DNA from 4 places in the Micromonospora sp. D93 genome. Region 1 is predicted to be linked to each of the others. Evidence: riboswitches for the same ligand, from Rfam matches in the RefSeq annotation. Region 1 holds a riboswitch; each other region holds the start of a gene.

Region 1 (4,749 bases):
TGGCGGATGATCGGTCGGCGCGGCCGACTGGCCTCCTGGACCGTGGTGGGCGACCCGGCGCAGACCGCGTGGACCGGCGATCCGGAGGAGCTGAACCGAGCCCGGGACCAGGCGCTGGGCCGGCGTAAGCGACACGACTTCACGCTCACCACCAACTACCGCAACTCTGCGGAGATCTTCGCGGTGGCGGCGGCGGAGATCCGTCGGCTCTACCCCGACCTGCCGCTGCCGACAGCCGTCCGCTCCACCGGGGTCGAACCGGTCGAGCTGGTGGTACCCGCAACCGGGTTGGAGACCGCGACAGTGGAGGCCGCCGCCGGCCTGCTGGCCGAGGTGGAGGGCACGGTCGGGGTGATCACGCCGGTCCCCCGCCGCGACGAGGTCGCCGGTTGGCTCGGCGCGCTCGGCGCGCCGAGGTTGCAGGTGGTGACCAGCCTGGAGGCCAAGGGCATGGAGTACGACGGGGTGGTGCTGGTCGCCCCGAGCGAGATCCGGGCGGATCCGGGCGCCGGAGTACGCACCCTGTACGTGGCGCTCTCCCGGGCCACCCAGCGGCTCACCACCATCGACTCGACCGGCTGACCTGCGCGGACCGCCGTCGGTGAGAGGCGCTGCACATATACTTGCACACATAGCGATGTGAGCATACATTTGACCGGGTCCCGGCCAGCGACGGAAGGTGGTTCTCGTGGGCGCAGGTCATGACCACCACCATGGGTCCGTCGCCAATGCCGCACACCAGCACCGGGGTCGACTCTGGGCCGCATTCGGGCTGCTCGCCACCCTGATGGTGGTCGAGGCGGTGGTCGCCCTGCACACCGGCTCGCTCGCCCTGCTCTCCGACGCCGGGCACATGTTCACCGACGTGCTCGGCATCGGGATGGCGCTCGCCGCGATCACGGCGACCCGGCGGGCCACCGGCGACCCGCAACGCACCTTCGGGCTCTACCGACTCGAGGTGCTCGCCGCGCTGGCCAACGCCGTCCTGCTCTCCGGCGTCGCGATCTACGTGGTGATCGAGGCGATCCGCCGTTTCGGCGATCCGCACCAGGTCATCGCCGGCCCGATGCTCGCCGTGGCAGTGCTCGGCCTGCTCGCGAACATCGCCGCCTTCGCCCTGCTGCGCGCCGGGGCCCGGGAGAGCATCAACCTCCAGGGCGCCTACCTGGAGGTCCTCGGCGACCTGCTCGGCTCGCTCGGCGTCATCGGCGCGGCACTGCTCATCACCGTCACCGACTGGTGGTGGGCCGACCCCCTGGTCGCGGTCGCCATCGGCGTGTTCATCCTGCCGCGCACCTGGCGGCTGGCCCGCGCCGCCGTCCGCATCCTGGTGCAGGCCGCCCCTGAGCACCTCCAGGTGACCGCCGTGCACGACCGGCTGGCCGCGGTCCCCGGTGTCGTCGAGGTGCACGACCTGCACGTCTGGACGCTCACCTCGGGCATGGATGTGGCCTCCGCACACCTGACCATGGCACCTGGCGCGGAGGTCGGCGCGGTGCTCACCGCGGCGCGTACGGCCCTGCACGACGACTTCCGCATCGAGCACGCGACACTGCAGATCGAGCCCGGCGCCGCCTCCGGAGCGTGTGGCTCCATCGAATGGTGACGGGGCTTTTCGGAACATTGCTCGGCTTTCGCCGTAATTTTCCGTGGTGACGCACGCACCGTCCGTCACATTGGCTGCAGCGGCCCCATCGGCACCGGTAGGCTCGGTCCCGGCCTCCACCAGGCGGCGCCCTCCCGGCGCCGGTGGTGGTCGCCGCCTAATCGCCCAGCTGGGCGAACCGGGGAACCATGTTTCTGGGGTGCATCCGCGTCAGCGGTAGGGATCTTCCGTCCCGAACCCGTCAGCTAACCCGGTCGGCGGCTGACGGAAGGACATGCTCAGTGGCACCAGCACGACCACCCGCCGCCCGACTGGCGGCCCTGATCGTCGCGATGTTCGCCCTCGGCGTCGCGCTTCCGGCCGGCACCGCCTCGGCCGCTCCCCCAACCGGATCGCGGGCCGCCGCACCCGACTCCGACGAGGAGGGCGGCACCCCGGCGTTGCGCGCCCAACTCGAGGCAGCCAGCAAGGGCTACCTGGACGCGAAGCGCGCCCTGGACACCTCCGTACAACGGCAGCAGCAGCTCGCCACCCAGCTGAAGACCATCGAGGTCGAGATCGACCAGCGCAGCAGCAAGGTCGGCGAGATCGCCGGAGTGGCGTACCGCACCGGCCGGCTCGGCGCGATGTCGGCGCTGCTCAACAGCAACACTCCCGAAGGCTTCATGGACCGGGCGGCCGCGCTGGACGCGGTGGCCGCCAACGAGGACAGGGTGCTGGGCGACCTGCTGAAGAGCAAGGACCAGGCCAACCGCACCCGGGGCGCCCTGGACGGCGAGATCACCGAACAACGCAAGCAGGTCGCGGTGATGGCCAAGCGCAAGGATCAGGCCGAACGGGCCCTGACCGTGGCCACCGCGCCCAAGCCGCAGACCACCGCCGACACCGGCTCCAACCGGGGCACCTCCAGCGCCAACGCGAAGGCCGCACCGCGCAACTCGGACGGCTCCTGGCCCTCCGAGTCGTGCAGCGTCAACGACCCCACGCCGGCCAACGGCTGCATCACCCCGCGCACCCTGCACGCCCTCAACCAGGCCAAGGCCGCGGGCTTCACCCGGTACGTCTCGTGCCACCGCCCCAGCGGCTCTGGTGAACACCCGAAGGGTCGGGCCTGCGACTTCGCCGCACAGAAGAGCGGCTTCGGTGGAGCCGCCACCGGCGGCGACAAGACCTACGGCAACAACCTTGCCGCGTACTTCATCCGCAACGCGGACCGGCTCGCCGTGCTCTACGTGATCTGGTACAAGCAGATCTGGCTGCCCAGCAGCGGGTGGAAGTCGTACAGCGGGGCGCACGGCACCCCGTCGACCGACCACACCAACCACGTACACCTGTCGGTCTACTGACCCACGCGTCGTGATGCCTGTGAGCCATCGGTGATGACTCACAGGCATCACCTGCGTCCGGGCCGGGCTACGTCGCCGGACGTACCCCTGATGTCGTCGCTCGTCGGACGACCCGGCCGGGGCCGGCGGGCAGCATCGCGGTATGCCTCGGATCCGACCCCGCACCCGCAAGGCTCTGCTCACCCTGCACCTCGTCACCTCACTCGGCTGGCTGGGCACCGACCTGGTGCTGCTCACCCTCGGCATCGCCGTGCAGCGGGGTGCCGACCCGGGGGTGGTCTATCCGGTCACGGCCCTGGTCGGCACTGTGCTGTTCGCGCCGCTGAGCGTCCTGGTCTGGCTGATCGGAGTCGCCAGCTCGCTGCTCACCCCGTGGGGGCTGCTGCGCCACCGCTGGGTGCTGGTCAAGCTCGTGCTCACCACTGTGATGGTCGGGCTGGTGCTGTTTCTGCTGCTCCCGAACCTGCGCCACGCCGGAGCGGTCGGCGCCGCCCTGCCCACACGGGATCGCGCCGACCTGGTCATCGCGCCGGCGGTGTCGACCAGCCTGATGATCATCGCGACCGTGCTGTCCACGTACAAGCCGTGGGGCCGGCGCCGTCCCGCCGCCGGAACCACCCTCGCGGGCCGTGGCCGCACCACCTGATCACATCGGCCGTCGACCGCGCCGTGATCACACGCGACGCTTCCATGATCGCGCTGCAACCAGGATGTGAACACCGTTGCGTTAGGCGGAGTGGCTGTTCGTCAACCCCGCGCTGTTCCGTCGATCATGGACTTGTGGTGGGTGGCAAAGTGCCCGGATCGAGCCAAACCCGGCACCGTAACTCCATGATCGACGAGGGTGGGGTGCCCCTCTTCCGCGATCTTGCGTTTACTGTCGCGACACAAGAGGTCATTCGGCGCATATCGGCGACCGAAACTGCAAGATCGGCGCGGGCGGGGCGTTTCTGGACTGGCGGACCTGGGCTCACCGCGCCCTTGCACCCAGCAACCGCTCGCTAACGCAATTGTGTTGACCAGGATGTGGTGGCCTCCGGGCGCCGCGAGGCCACTACATCCACGATCGAGCACGATCATGAAGCGGGGCAACGGCCGGCGCGGCGGGCCGGCAGTGGAGCGCGGGCGGGGGTAGGCCGGCGGTGGAGCGCGCCGGACGGGCGGGGCGGGTCAGGCCGGGGGTGGGGGGGTGCCGGTGCGGTCGAGGGCCGCGCCCAGGCGGGTGGCCAGGGCTAGGTGAGCGGCCTGGGCCTGGCGAAACGCGTAGCGGAACAGCGGCGTCGGGGCGGTCAGGGTGATCTCGACGTCGATGCGGACCAGGCCGTCCGGCTCGGCGCGCAGTCGGGTGTGGTTTCGCACCGTGGTGGCCGGCCACTGGCGGGCCACCATGACGATCTCGTCGGCCTCGCTGATCAGCACGTCCGCGCGGTAGGTGGTCCGGAAGCGCAGCGGGCCGGCCGCCAACCGGTCGTTGATCGTGTAGCTGGCCTGCGCGCCGGGTCGGGGCGGCACCCGGCGGACCCGGACGATCAGCGGATGCAGCTCACCCTGCCGGGTCAGGTCGCTGAGCAGTGCCGCCGCCTCGGCGGGTGAGCATCGGGCCTGAACGGTGTAACTGAAGGTATCGCTGCTGAGCACACCGTCTCCCGCCGTCGTTTGGTCGCCCGATCGTCCCGTACCGATGTCTGGCTGGCAACGCCCGGACGGACACGCACTGTTGTCCCGGCGTTCGCACACCGTTCGCACTACGGTCGGCTAATGGGAAATCACCAGCTGTGACGGAGGGTGGATGCGTGA
Region 2 (4,749 bases), on a different contig from region 1:
CCGACCATCAACGGAGTGTTCAGCGCGGCCGCCCGCACCGCGATCAAGACCGCCTGCGGCAAGGTCGGCAAGCCGTACGTCTGGGGTGCCACCGGGCCGAACTCGTTCGACTGCTCGGGGCTGACCCAGTACGCCTACAAGGCGGCCGGGATCTACCTCACCCACCACACCGGTGACCAGTGGAACGAGGGCAAGGCCGTTTCGCGAGCCGACGCCCGGCCCGGTGACCTGGTCTTCTTCTTCTCCGGCCTGAGTCATGTCGGGCTCTATCTGGGCAACAACACAATGGTGCACGCGCCACGTGCCGGCAAACCGGTGCAGGTGTCCAGCATCAACACCATGCCCGTCGCCGGGTTCCGTAGACCCGGCTGATCCACCCCGCGACACGGCGGCCCCCGGTCACCGACCGGGGGCCGTCGTGGTTTCTCAGCGGGGCGCGCCCACCGGGGACGGCAGCAGCTGCACGTCGGCGAGGTCGACGTACATGATCCGGTGACCGAACTGGATCTGCGCGTAGCGGTTCTTGCCGCGAATCACCGTCCAGTCACCCGGTGAGGAGCCGTCGACGGTGCTGGCCCGGTAGTACTCGCCGGCCAGCACCGCGCCGACGGCGTACCGCTGCCCGGCGGCCAGGGTGTACTGCAGCGACGAGATCGCCTGGTAGGGCACCCCGTCCGGGTACGCCGACTGCTCCGGGTACGCCCGTCCGTACACCGGAATGGTGGCCCGGCCGGGCTTCGGCGTGGCCACGACGCCGACGGTCCAGCTGGCGGTCGGCGCGGACGCCGGGTTGTGGAACCAGGCCCGTTGCCCGAGGTACCAGATCGCCGTCCAGTCGCCCTGCCGTCCGGCCAGCGCGTACGTCTGCCCGGCGGAGGCCCGGGCCCCGTGGTCCGACACTGCCATCGTGTTCGGGGTGCCGTCGGGGCGGAGCGCGATGTCGTTGACCAGCGGCGCGTCGGCGGACGGTGCGCTGCGCAGCACCACCGCCGAGGAGCCGCGCGGCGCGCACGGCACGCCCGCGGTGACGCAGTCGGTGAACGCCGGCCGGTTGGTGGCGTAGTCCGGGTCGATCCGGACCAGCCCGGTGGCCGGGGTGCCGGTGTCCAGTCGAGGTGCGTGCAGCAGGTCGAAGTAGTGCGTCCAGTCCCAGTACGGCCCCGGATCCCAGTGCATTCCCCGCACTGTCGAGGGGATGGTTCCGGGCACGTTGTCGTGGCCGATGATGTGCTGACGATCCAGTGGGATGCCCAGCCGCAGCGCCAGGTGCCGGACCAGCTTCGCCGAGGTCCGGTACATCGCCTCGGTGTACCAGGTGCCCTGCGCCGCGAAGCCCTCGTGTTCCAGACCGATCGACTTGGCGTTGACGTACCAGTTGCCGGCGTGCCAGCCGACGTCAGTGGTCCGCACGTGCTGGGCGATGTGCCCGTCGACCGAGCGCAGCGAGTAGTGCCAGCTCACGTAGGTCGGATCCTGGACGAGTTGCAGGGTCGTCGCCCAACTCGCCTCGGTGTCGTGGATGACGATGTACTCGATCTTCTGCCGCGCGGGCCGGTCGGAGAGGTCGTGGTTGCCGTAGTCCCCGTCGCCGAACGCCTCGTAGGGCGCCGGGATCCATTCGCAGGAGATGGTGCGGGGGCACTCCACCCCGTCCGGGCGGGCCAGCCGGCGCAGGCCCAGCCGGTCCAACCAGGAACGCTCGGGCAGCACCGTGCGGGCCGGCAGGGTGATCCGCTGGCCGTCGTCGGTCACCCGGGTCTGGCCCGCGCCGATGGTGGTGAAGACCTCGTCGGCGAAGGCCGCGGCGGCGTCGGCACTGTCCGCGCCGGAGTAGCGGGCCACCGCGCCGTACCAGGCCGCCGGGTCGGTGTCCGCGCCGACCGGCGCGTTCAGATCCCGTTGGTACGCGCTCAGCAGCGCGGCCCCACCCCGGATGTTGAGGCCCGCGTCGGTGCGCAGTGCCTCGGGGGTGGCACCGGTCAGCGTGGCGGCGGCGTCAACGGTCTGCAACGCGGCGGTGGGCGGCGCGGGGGCCTCGACGGGCCGGGGCGCGGGCACCCGGGCGGGACGCGAGTCGTCGCCGCGTGGGTCCTCGGCGCCGGCGTCGTGGTGACCGCGCCCCGGTAGGGCGGCCACGTGCCGGGCGTCGGTCAGGTGCATCGGGCCGTACCCGCCACTGGTGCTCGGTGTGCCGGCGTTGGTGTCCCAGCGCGACTCCAGGTAGGAGACGCCGAGCAGCACGACGGTCGGCACGCCGTACTCGGTGGCCGCGGCGGCGTACTGCTGCTGGCGGTCGGTGGTGGGCGCGGCGGCGGCCGGGCCGGCGGAGAGTGGCACCGTGGTCGCGGCGGCGACAACGGTGGCGGCGAGCAGTGCCCGCCAGCCGGTCGACAGGGTTGGATGGTGCATCGAACCCCCTAGATTCTCGCGGAGTGAGGTCAGGTCACCATCGCGCCGCCCGGGAGGTCAGGTCAATACCTTTCCATCTATCGAAGTATGCGGAAAGAATTCTTCACACACGGTCGGTGACCTCGTCCAATCCGTACGGAGTGTCACGGCCGCACGGGTTGCGGATCGGTAACAAGCGTCTCTACTCTGGTCATTCGTCGGCCCGACAGCAGCTCCGCCCAGCCCGGGCGGTAACGGACCGACACCGCCGAGTCGTTTCCGAGCGAACCGGGGACCCAGGTCCCTCGGGGTGAATCCGCAGCCACTGCGGTAGGGCGCCGACTTCCCGCCCGAACCCGTCAGCTAACCCGGTAGGCGGTCAGGAAGAAGGAGTACGGAACCCCGGTGGCACTCCATGCCCCGCGGCCGTCGTCCGAGCGGTCGGCATCAGCCGGCCCGCCGTCGATCGTGCCGCGCCCACGCTGGTCCCGCTTCACCACCGCACTCGCCGCGCTGGCCGGCATCGCCGTCGTCCTGACCGGCAGTGCCACGGCGGCCCACGCCGACCCGTCCGTCGCCGAGATCGAGCGCCAGATCGACGCCGACTGGAACAAGCTCGAACCGGTCATCGAACGGCACAACGCCACCCGCACCGACCTCGGTGCGAAGCGCAAGCAGGCCGACGCGCTGGCCGCCCGGATCACCCCGCTGGAGCGTCAGGTCGACGCCGCGATGGACAAGGTCAGCGCCCTGGCCGTACGCGCCTACATGGGTGAGAACGTCTCGACAGTCAACGCGATGCTGGGCAGCCGGTCGCCGAGCGAGGTGGTCGGTCAGCTCGAAATGCTCGACCGCTTCGCGCACAACCAGCAGAAGGACGTACGCCAGGTGGCCGACCTGCGCGACCAGCTGGCCGCGCAGAAGGCGCCGCTGGACGAGATGGTTGCCCAGCTGGCCCGCACCGAAGCTCAGCTGGCGGCGAAGAAGAAGCAGATCAACGACGAGATCGACCGCCTGCAGAAGCTGCGGCTGAAGGTGTACGGCAGCGGTGGTGGCGGCCCGCTGCGCCCAGCGCCCTGCCCGGGTAGCTACCCCGGCGGCGCCGCGGGCACCGCTGTCAAGTTCGCCTGCGCGCAGATCGGCAAGCCCTACGTCTGGGGTGCCGAGGGTCCGAACTCGTACGACTGCTCCGGGCTGATGCTGGCCGCCTGGGCGAAGGCCGGTGTGTCGCTGCCGCACAACGCCGCCGCGCAGAGCCGCGTCACGAAGAACGTCAGCAAGGGCGACCTGCGCCCCGGCGACCTGGTCTTCTACTACAGCGACATCCACCACGTCGGCATGTACGTCGGCGGCGGCTGGGTGGTGCACGCCTCGCAGGCCGGTCAACCGGTCAAGATGAAGAAGGTCGACGACGGCCCGATCCACAGCTACGGCCGCCCGGGCTGACCCCGGGTGATCGAAGGGCCCGTCGCGATCACGTCGCGGCGGGCCCTCGTCGTTCTGTTACAGCGGGTGAAGCTCAGCGGGTTGGCCAGGTGCGCCAGTGCTGCCAGGCGCGGCTGGGCGTCGGCCCCCGCTGACCCTGGTAGCGCGAGCCGTAGACCACCGAGCCGTACGGGTGCTCGGCCGGCGAGGAGAGCCGGAAGATGCAGAGCTGCCCGATCTTCATGCCCGGCCACAGGGTGATCGGCAGGTTCGCCACATTCGAGAGTTCCAGGGTCACGTGACCGGAGAAGCCCGGGTCGATGAAACCGGCGGTGGAGTGCGTGAGCAGCCCGAGCCGGCCCAGGGAGCTCTTGCCCTCCAGTCGGCCGGCGAGCTGGTCACCCAGCGAGATGACCTCCAGCGTCGAGGCGAGCACGAACTCCCCCGGGTGCAGCACGAACGGCTCGCCGTCGGGGACCTCGACCACCGATGTCAGGTCGTCCTGCTGCATGGCGGGGTCGATGTGGGTGTAGAGGTGGTTGTTGAAGACCCGGAACAGCCGGTCGAGTCGGACGTCGATGCTGGACGGTTGGACCAGGGTGGGCTCGAACGGCTCCAGGCCCAGCGTGCCGGCCTTGATCTCGGAGACCAGGTCGCGGTCGGAGAGCAGCATCGGACCACCATAGCCGCGTTACCAAAAGCGGCCGGATTCGGTGCCGGTGACCAGCGCGTCGAGGTCGCCGCTCGTACATTTGTTCGATAGAATGCCCGCATGGCTTCCTGGTCCGAATTCGCCGCCGACGAGCCCCGACTCGCCGACGGGATCCGCGTTCTCCTCCAGCAGTACGGGCCGGGCTTCGGCTATCTGGCCACGGTCCGCGCCGACGGCGGGCCCCGCGTCCATCCGGTCTCCCCGGTCATCACCGCCGAAGGGCT
Region 3 (4,749 bases), on a different contig from region 1:
CGAACGCCCGCCACTGCCCGGGGCCGGTCAGCGGGGAGTCGACCCGCCAGGTGCCGTCCGGGGCCAGTTCGGGATGGACGTGGCGGAAGCCGGAGAGGTCCCGGCGGGCGACGATCAGGTGCATCAGCTTGTCGTGCGCCACCTCGTACCGGGTGACCGGCCGGCCGTCCGGGCCGGCGATCCGGAAGGCGAACTCGCCGGGCGGGGCGTCGACCGGTTCGAGGGTGTAGCCGCGCTCGGAGACGAGCAGCCCACCGGGGAGCCGGTCGGCCGTCCCGCCGCGCTCGTCCGCCGACGGGGCGGCGGCGCCGTCGTGCCGGCTCTCGGCGACCGGGGCGGGGTCGACGACCCGGCCGACCCCGTACGTCGCGCCGAAGACCGCCGCCAGGCCGACGGCGAACCCGGCCAGTCTCGTCACCGTACGCACGCCGGCCCTCCGATCACGCGTCGACGAGGTCGTAGCCGGCCTCGTCGACGGCGGCCCGGACAACCGCGGTGTCCAGCGGCTGGTCGCTGCTGACGGTGACCCGGCCGGCCGCGAGGTCGACCTGGACCTCACGCACGCCCGTGATGGCGCCGACCTCGGCGCTCACCGCGCTGACGCAGTGCCCACAGGTCATGCCCTGCACCTGGTACGTGGTGTTGACCATCGGATCGTCTCCTTACGGTACCGGTACCCCGTGGGGGTATCTCATCAGACCACGACCGTACCATACCCCCTGGGGGTACGCTATCCTGGTCGACATGACCGCACCCACCCCGATCCGCGGATACACCGCCAGCAAGGACCAGCTGCTCGCGCGGCTCCGCCGCGTCGAGGGGCAGGTCCGGGGCATCGAGAAGATGGTCGACGACGACCGCTACTGCATCGACGTGCTCACCCAGATCTCCGCCATCCAGGCCGCCCTCGACAAGGTGGCCCTCGGGCTGCTCGACGGGCACGCCCGACACTGCATGCACGAGGGCGCCGCCGAGGGCCGGGCCGACGAGATGGCCACCGAGATGATGGCGGCGGTCGGCCGGCTCATGAAGCGCGGCTGACGGCCCGGGGGCCGCCGCGCGGGCTGTTCGACCGCCCGACACTCCGCCACGACCTGCAAGCCCCGGGTCGGCTGGCTAGCATCTCCCACGATGGTCTTCCGTATGCCGCTGCACAGTCGGGCACCGGCGACACCACCACGTGGCGTCGCCCCCGGCCGACCGAGCCGAGCACTGACCGTCCGTGATCAAGCGTTGATCAGGCAGCGATCCGCCCCGCCGTCCGCCGCGTTTCCCACCGAAACGGTGAACCGTCCGGCCCGCTGACCCGTACCACGCACCGGATCGTTGGGAGTCCCGCCTTGGCCGCCGACCACACTCACCCTGCTCCGTCCGCCCCACCACGGGTGCGACGGATCCTCGTCCTGACGGTCGTACCCCTCTTCGTCGCCACCGTGCTGGCCGCGGCGCTGCTCTGGCCGCGCGGCGGGTCACCGCAGACCGATGGTGGTGCGGACGTGCCGCGCTACCCCGGCACCGTCACCCGGGTGGTGAGCGAGCCGTGCCCGCCGGTGCCGTCGGTTCCCGAGGGCACGCCGAGGGTCGGCGACGGGCGGTGCGGCACCGTCGACGTCCGGGTGGACGACGGGCCGACCGCCGGCCAGCAGGTCCAGACGCCGGTGCCCGACGGACCCGGCGCACCCCGGGTCGAGGTCGGCGACGAGGTCATCCTTGTCGAACTGGCCGACCCGACCGATCCCACCACGAGCAACTGGAACATCGCCGAGCACCAACGCGGCACCCCGATGGTGTGGCTGGCGGTGGTCTTCGCGGCCGCGATCGTCGCGTTCGGTAGGTGGCGAGGTCTGGCCGCGCTCGCCGGGCTGGCCGCCAGCTTCGCCATCCTGCTCACCTTCGTGCTGCCCGGCATCGGCGCCGGCAGGTCACCACTGCTGGTGGCGGTGGTCGGCGCGGCCCTGATCATGTTCGTGGTGCTCTATCTGACCCACGGGGTCTCCGCACAGACCTCGGTCGCGGTGCTCGGCACCCTGGGCAGCCTGGTGCTGACCGGCGTGCTCGCCACCATCGCCACGGCCGCGACCCACCTCACCGGCTTCGGCAGCGAGGACGCCACCACCCTGTCGATGTTCCAGGGCGACGTGGACCTGCACGGTCTGCTGCTCGCCGGAATCATCATCGGATCGCTCGGTGTGCTCGACGACGTGACGGTCACCCAAGCGGCCACCGTCACCGAACTGGCGAACGCCAACCCCGGCCTGACCCGGTTGCAGCTGTACCGTGCGGCCACCCGGGTCGGCCGCGCGCACATTGCCTCCACAGTCAACACCATCGTGCTGGCGTACGCGGGCGCGTCGCTGCCCCTGCTGCTCCTGCTCACTGCCGACTCGCGGCCGATCGGGCAGATCCTCACCAGTGAGTTCCTCGCGCAGGAGATCGTCCGCAGCGCGGTCGCCACCCTCGGTCTGATCGCCGCCGTGCCGCTGACCACCGGGCTGGCCGCAGTGGTGACCGCAGCCGGCCGCACCGATGCGACGCCGTCCACCGATGCTCCCGCCCGGCGACCCCAGCCGGACCGCACCGAGGCACTCGCCGCACTCAGCTCACCGCGAACCGCCGGCTCCGACGAGCCGGACCAGCCGCGGACCGCACCCCCATCCCAGGCCACCGACAGGTGGCCGGAGTCGAACAGGAGCACGGATACGGCATGGTGACACTCCTCAGCGTGACCAGATCGGGCATCCACCCTGAGAACCACGTCACTGGTCACTCAACGCTATGGCGAAATGACGCTTTTGGTCGGCATCCAGGCGTAGCTCACCCGGTCGACTCTCGGGTAACCTCGCTGCCGGTTACCGATGAAGGCGCGAAGCGGCGCCTGCGGTGCCACCGCCCAATCGCCAACCGGCGAGCCGGGGACCCAGGTACCTGGGGTGAATCCGCGTCAGCGGTAGGGGCCACTTCCGCCCCGAACCCGTCAGCTAACCCGGTCGGCGGTCGACGGAAGGGAACATTGTGACGGCACCCCTACGCCGCTGGTTGACTCCCGTGGTGGCCGTGATCGCCGCACTGACAGTGCTCGCCGGGCCGCTCCCGGCGCACGCCGCCCCGACGACCCCCACACCGTCCGGGCACGAGGAGGACGGCGAGCCCAAGCTGCTCAACGACGTCATCGAGCAGGCCAACCGCGACTACTCCGCCGCGAAGTCCAAGCTGGACAAGTCCAAGAAGCGGCAGGGCGAGTTGGCGGCGGAGGTCGACCGGGCAAAGGCCGACCTGGACGCGTTGGCCCCGCAGGTCGCGCAGATCGCCGCCCAGGCGTACCGGACCGGCCGGATCGGAGCGGTCGCGCTGCTGCTGGAGAGCGACGCGCCCGACTCGTTCGTCCAGCGTGCCGGGATGCTCGACGAGATGAACATGGTCAACGAGAAGAAGCTCTCCGAGGTCAACGAGGTGAAGGCCCGCGCCGAGCAGGCCAAGCTGGCCCTCGACACCGAGGTCCGCGAACAGCAGAAGCAGACCGCCCTGATGGCGAAGCGCAAGAGCGAGGCCGACAAGGCGCTCTCCCTCGTCGGCGGCAAGGGTTTCACCGGCGGCCTGGTGGACGCCACCTCCAAGGTCGCGAAGATCGGCCCGGGTCGCACGGCCGACGGTGACTGGAAGCCCCAGTCGTGCAGCGAGAACGACCCCACCACGTCCGGTTGCATCACGCCGCGCACGCTGCACGCGTACAAGGAGGTCAAGGCGGCCGGCTTCAACCGGTTCGTCGGCTGCTACCGCTCCGGCGGGCCGTGGGAGCACCCGAAGGGCCGCGCCTGCGACTGGTCGCTGCAGAAGAGCGGCTTCTCACCGTGGCACAACAACGACACCCGGACGTACGGCAACAACGTCGCCGCGTTCCTCATCCGTAACGCCGACCGTCTCGGCATCTACTACGTGATCTGGAACCGGCAGATCTGGTTCCCGGCCACCGGCTGGAGTTCGTACAGCGGACCGTCGAACCACACCGACCACGTCCACATGTCGCTGCTCTGACCCGCACGATCCCGGTCGAGGGCCGTTCCGCGCGTGACGCGGAGCGGCCCTCGTCGCGTCAGACGGCGGCAGGGGCAGCCGGGTCGGTCGATTCGGCCGGGGCGTCCAGCGTCGCGAAGCCAGCCGGCACGGCGGCCACCGGGCGCACCGCTCCGGCCGCTAGCCGGTAGGACACGCCCACCACCGCACACCGCCCCCGCGCCACCTCCTCGGCCAGCACGGGGGACTGCCCGAGCAGCGTCTCGACGGTCTGTGCGATGTGGATGTCGACGATGCCGTCGATGTCGTCCACGCCCTCGGCCTCGGCCCGGCGCAGGCTGGGCAGCACGGCGTCGACCACCGCGCGCAGATGCCCACTCGGTGCGGTACCTGTCGCCGCGGACTCTCGGGCGGCCTGCACCGCACCGCACGAGTCGTGGCCGAGCACCACCACCAGCGGAGTGCCGAGCACGGTCACCGCGTACTCGACACTGCCGAGCACCTCGGGGCCGGCGGTGTGTCCAGCCGTGCGGACCACGAACAGGTCCCCCAGCCCCCGGTCGAAGATGATCTCGGCGGCCAGCCGGGAGTCGGAACAGCCGACGACCACCGCGAACGGGTGTTGCCCGTCGGCCACGGCGGCGCGGCGCCCGGCATCCTGGTTGGGGTGGCGGGGGGCGCCACTGACGAAGCGCCGGTTGCCGGCGACCAGCTCGGCGTACGCCAGGGTCGGCTCGC
Region 4 (4,749 bases), on a different contig from region 1:
CCACCACCGGGTGGTCCGGTGACAGCAGGCCGGCCAGTCCGGAGACGCGCAGGTAGCGGCGAGCCGCCTCGGTGCGGCTGGCGAACCAGCTCACCGGGCGGGCGGCGACCTCGGCGGCGCGGGTCAGCTCCGCGGGTGACCACAGCGCCTTGATGCCCAGCCCGACCACCGCGTCCACAGGCGTTCCGGCGTCACGGGCGGCCAGCGCCAGGCCGACCACCCCACCCAGCGAGTGCCCGAGCACGACCAGCCGGTCGTCGGGGGCGAGGGCCTGCGCGACCTGCTGGGCGAAGCCCACAAAGGAGTACGACGGCAGCGGCGGCGCCCAGCCGTGGCCGGCGAGGTCCGGTGCCAGCCACCGACCGGGCCAGTGCTGCTCGAGGTACGGCGCCCAGGGCAACCACACGTCGCCGGTCGCGCCCATGCCGTGCAGTAGCAGCAGGACCGGCCTGCGGCCGGCGTGACCACCCGTTTTCTCCACCACGGCCGCAGTCTCCCACGGTTCACGGCCCGCCACGAGAGTCGTCGACGACGGCGCACGCCCGGCTGCCACCGCGCGAAGATGCCGCGGGCGCCGGCTCCTTGTGGGAGACGACGCCCGCGGCGGTCGGTGTGCCCGGGTCAGGCGGAGTAGCCCCGGCTGGTGATCCAGTTGGCCAGGTCGATCGTGGTGACCCAGTACGACGGGTCGGCCGGGTTCGCCGAGTCGGCGATCCGCACGGTGCGACCGTTGTCCTTGTAACCCACGACGGCGATGTAGTGCCCACCGCCGTACGAGTGCCAGCCGCCGTCGGTGTCGGTGGCGTCGCCGACGACGTTCGCCACCACGCCCCGGCCGTCGGTGATGGCCTTCACGACGTCGGCCTGGAGCCGGTCCATCTGTGCCGGGCTGGGCGCGCCGGGGAACATCCTGGTCCGGTACGGGGAGCCCTTCACCTCGGCGTTGAGCGCCCGGGTGGTGTCCTCGGCCGAGTTGGTGCCCATCTCGGTGGTGCCCAGCTCGGCGCCGAGCTCCTCCTGGGTGCGGTCGATGCCGGCGGCGCTGAGCGCGTTCCGGGTGGCCGCCGGGCCGCAGTTGTAGTAGGTGTTCTGCGCCTCGTAGTCGTAGTCGAGCACCTTGGTCGCGGGCGGCTTCGGCCGCTCCGGCTTCCGGGTCAGGTCCGGGTTGCTGCTGGCCTTGGCGGCGGGTGACGCGGCGCTGGTGGCCGGGGCGGCCGTGCTCGGCGCGGCGCTGGCCGAGGGGGACGCGTCCCGAACGTCACCGCGGGAGGCGGCGACGTCGCTGCGCATCTCGGCGACCGTGGTCGCGGTGCGCTGGCCGGCCGGGGCGTCGTCGGCCGTGGTGAGCAGGGCGCCGGTGGTGGTGGCGATCGCGAGGGCCGCGGCGGAGGCGGCGACGATCTGGTACGGACGCTCGGTGGCGAGGCGGCGGAGCTGACGCTGCAGGGTGTGCTTCACGGGTCCTCCACGGATCGGGGGGAGAGCGGCACACCGGGGCCGGACCGGTATCCGGGCAGGCGCCAGCGCGCGGACCGTGGCCCGCGGATGGTGAACCGCTCAGGGGAACGCCCGGAGTGGCCGGGCGGGAAAGGCGATGACCCGGGGGTCAGCTCACCGTCACTGGACGAATGAGCGGGCGCACCGCCGCGCCGTGGAGGCGAGGGAACAACCGAGGGGTGGAAAGGTGCTGCACGAGGAGTTGACTCCTTCCGACACCGCCTACCGGGTTAGCTGACGGATTCGGGCGGGAAGATCGCCCTACCGCGGGCCGTGGCTCGCGGATTCACCCCGGACTTACTGATGGGTCCCCGGTTCGTAGATCACGATTGAGCGGGTCGATGCGGCGTCGCGTCTTGCGATCGGTTACCGCACCGGACGGGACGACACTACTGGCCACTTCGCGCCCTGCCAAGCCAGGTTCACCTGCGTAAACCCCAATTGACGCGCCAATTTCTGCGCGTATTGCAGATGATGTGACTCGATGGGACAACCGGTTACGGTGACGCCTCCGGGCGACAACCGGACAGGCCGCAAAGAACGCGACCACAATCGCGGGAACAATGACGCCGATCGCGCCGGACGTCCGGTTCAGCAATCCGGTGACCGGCCTCACATCACGGATCGGGCTCAACCCACCCGGGCCGGCCGCCACCGTGCCACGACGGCGGGACGCAACGCCCTGGCCACCGTCTGGCGCGTGGGCGCCGGGGTCGGACGCAGCCGGGCCTCCGCCGCGTACGCCTCCTCGGCGAGGGTGCGAGCCGACTCGGCGGCCAACTCGGCGTCGCGCCAGGCGGCCCGCTCGCGGCCGGTGGCCACCTGGTAGTCGACCAGCCGCGCATCCCGGATCACCCGGCTGATCAGCGCCTCCTGCTCGACCGGGTGTCGTCGGGGATCCCAGCCGTGCCGGTGCCCGAACACGTCGCCGAGCTGAGCCATGGTCAGATCGCCCCGCCAGTACGCCGCCATCGCCGCGCGGTGCAGATAGCGCTCCCGGGCCGCGTACTCGGAGGGGGTGTGCGGAGTCTGCGGAGTGGGCAGTGCGCCGGCGCCCGCGAAGCGACGCGCGGCGATGTCCGCCTCGTCGTACCCGATCCAGGCCCGTTCCATCTGCTCCTGAGCGGTCAGCCAGGCGGCGCGTCGCCGCCGGGCGGTGGTGGCCGCGCCGGCCGCGGCGACGGCCACCTCCTCGGCGTAGCGACGCCTGTCGACGGCCTCGGCGGCGGCCAACTCCCGCGCTGTGGGTACGGCCGGGGGCGGGTCGTCGGTGGGCTGGTCCCGTTCGGGGCGGGCGGCCAGCACGGTGAGGAGGCCCAGGGTCAACAGGAACAGGGTCGACCAGATGGCGGCGGCCTGCGGCACCTCGGTCACGAACTGGTAGAAGACGACGGTCTCCATGGTCGGCACCTCGGGGAGAGAGCAGTGCGATGGGAGCCGCGCCGGCCAGCGGGCCACGGAGGACCACGGGTCGGCGGGGTAGGAAGCGGGTGGGTCGACAGGGCGCGGTGACGGGACGGTCGTCCCGGTGGCTCAGCGCCGGGGTGGGGCCCGGGAGGCCCGGCCGCTCGCAGCGTCGACGAGGGGCAGCCGGTCGGACTCGGCCGCGCGGATCGGCAGCAACCCCGCCGCGGCGGTGCCCCGGTCAGCGGGGAGCACCGCCGACGTGTCGACCGACCATGCAGGCACCGAGTCCTCGGCGGCCTCCGGCGGTATCGCCGCACTGTGCGCCCCCACGTGCCGGAAGGAGGCCGCCAGCGGCCCGCCGGCTGGCATCGCGCTCGGGGCCGGCACCGGGCTGGACGTTGGCGCGGCGGCCGTGGCCGGGCCCGCGCCGAGCGTCAGGGCCGCGACGACGGCGAGGCTGGTCAGCACCCGCGTCGCCCAGCGCGCCACCCACCACAACGGACAGGTGAACGCGACCGGAAGCACGTCCCCACGCTACCGTCGCGCCGACCCGGACGCACCGACCACGGGCGTGTCGGATCACGCCGCGCCGACCCCGTTGACCAGGGTGGACGCTGTCAGCGCCTGTCGACGTACGTTGATCGACCCCCGGCCGGACCGACCTCGTCGGCGGCCCCGTCGGCCTCGTCGCGGGCGCTGCTCGCGGGGGCCTGTGCGTCGTCGTGGCCGGCCGTGCGTGGTCGGGGGACGGGTGCCGGACGGGCCGGACGGCGCGGCGCTAGCCGGCGCATCATCGGGGTCTCGACGAAGCGGTGCAGCAGCCCGGCGAGGACCAGGTTCGCCACCAGGAAGCCGAGCACCACGGCCGGGCCACGCCAGCCCGCGAAGCCGATCCCCCAGGTCTCGCTCCAGCGCAGCACGCTCGTCATCACCAGCACGTGCACCAGGTAGAAGGCGAACGAGACCTCACCGAGCCAGACCAGCGGCCGGGACCGCCACGGCGAGCGCCGACCCCGCACGTCCGCGTCCGCGGCAGCGGTGATCACCAACAGGTACACGACCGCGAGCAGCGTGGTCCACAGCTCGGCGCGGATCCACTGCGCGGCCGTCACCCAGGTGACCAGGAAGATTCCGCTGGCCACTGTCAGATTGGGACCGCGCCAGAGCCCTCGGCGCATCAACTCGGCCGCCACCGCGCCCAACCAGAACTCCAGCGACCGCGCCGGCGGGAAGATCTGGGTGAACCACCACCGGCTCACCTCCGGCACCAACTCCTGCGCCGGCCAGAGCGCGAGGATCAGCAGCGGCAGCGCGACGATCAGCGCCCAGAGCACCTTCGGCCGGGCCCGGCGCAGCAGCGGCAGCGCCAGCGGCAGACAGAGGTAGAAGAAGAACTCGCAGGACAGCGACCAGCTGACGGTGTTGATGCTGTAGAACCAGCCCGGCCGGGGGTCCCACGCCTGCAACAGCAGTAGGTTCTCCAGCGCGGCCGCCGGCAGGACCGGGTCGGCGAACCACCAGGCGACCACCAGCGTCGCCGCGAACAGCACCAGGTGGTTCGGGTAGATCTTGGCGATCCGTCGCCGCCAGAAGGTACGCCGGGAGTCCCCCTCGCGGGCCGACCAGACCAGCACGAACCCGCTGAGGATGAAGAAGAACTGCACCCCGGAGAGGCCCAGGGTGAACAGCTCGTCGACCACTGCCTTGTAGTCCGGCTCGGCGATGATCCGCATGGTGCCCGCGTGAAAGCCGAAAACCACAAGGGCGGCGATCCACCGCAACCCGGTCAGCGAGGGCAGCCGGGGCGGGGCCGGTGCGGGCCGGACGGCCGACACCGCGGCGACG

What was found. A riboswitch is a leader RNA that binds a small molecule or an ion and turns the genes downstream of it on or off. The one in region 1 is predicted to bind cyclic di-AMP.
Region 2: another riboswitch for cyclic di-AMP. It lies ahead of KBX71_RS34565 (NlpC/P60 family protein); the one in region 1 lies ahead of KBX71_RS29735 (coiled-coil domain-containing protein).
Region 3: another riboswitch for cyclic di-AMP. It lies ahead of KBX71_RS24380 (hypothetical protein); the one in region 1 lies ahead of KBX71_RS29735 (coiled-coil domain-containing protein).
Region 4: another riboswitch for cyclic di-AMP. It lies ahead of KBX71_RS05360 (C39 family peptidase); the one in region 1 lies ahead of KBX71_RS29735 (coiled-coil domain-containing protein).

Annotation. Positions count from the first base shown of each region.
Region 1 covers NZ_JAGPXW010000037.1:50,439-55,187, forward strand. The annotation lists gene KBX71_RS29725 (AAA family ATPase) at 1-582, shown strand, start outside; gene KBX71_RS29730 (cation diffusion facilitator family transporter) at 689-1,606, shown strand; cyclic di-AMP (ydaO/yuaA leader) riboswitch at 1,751-1,882, shown strand; gene KBX71_RS29735 (coiled-coil domain-containing protein) at 1,888-2,952, shown strand; gene KBX71_RS29740 (hypothetical protein) at 3,095-3,598, shown strand; gene KBX71_RS29745 (SRPBCC family protein) at 4,123-4,590, opposite strand.
Region 2 covers NZ_JAGPXW010000009.1:431-5,179, reverse strand. The annotation lists gene KBX71_RS12880 (NlpC/P60 family protein) at 1-372, shown strand, start outside; gene KBX71_RS12875 (N-acetylmuramoyl-L-alanine amidase) at 427-2,409, opposite strand; cyclic di-AMP (ydaO/yuaA leader) riboswitch at 2,645-2,780, shown strand; gene KBX71_RS34565 (NlpC/P60 family protein) at 2,794-3,834, shown strand; gene dcd (dCTP deaminase) at 3,908-4,486, opposite strand; gene KBX71_RS12860 (pyridoxamine 5'-phosphate oxidase family protein) at 4,586-4,749, shown strand, end outside.
Region 3 covers NZ_JAGPXW010000025.1:35,720-40,468, reverse strand. The annotation lists gene KBX71_RS24400 (hypothetical protein) at 1-427, opposite strand, end outside; gene KBX71_RS24395 (heavy-metal-associated domain-containing protein) at 441-650, opposite strand; gene KBX71_RS24390 (metal-sensitive transcriptional regulator) at 745-1,041, shown strand; gene KBX71_RS24385 (YibE/F family protein) at 1,341-2,711, shown strand; cyclic di-AMP (ydaO/yuaA leader) riboswitch at 2,878-3,008, shown strand; gene KBX71_RS24380 (hypothetical protein) at 3,013-4,032, shown strand; gene KBX71_RS24375 (carbonic anhydrase) at 4,091-4,749, opposite strand, start outside.
Region 4 covers NZ_JAGPXW010000003.1:205,937-210,685, forward strand. The annotation lists gene KBX71_RS05355 (alpha/beta fold hydrolase) at 1-484, opposite strand, end outside; gene KBX71_RS05360 (C39 family peptidase) at 622-1,458, opposite strand; cyclic di-AMP (ydaO/yuaA leader) riboswitch at 1,702-1,843, opposite strand; gene KBX71_RS05365 (hypothetical protein) at 2,128-2,898, opposite strand; gene KBX71_RS05370 (hypothetical protein) at 3,031-3,429, opposite strand; gene KBX71_RS05375 (acyltransferase) at 3,522-4,749, opposite strand, start outside.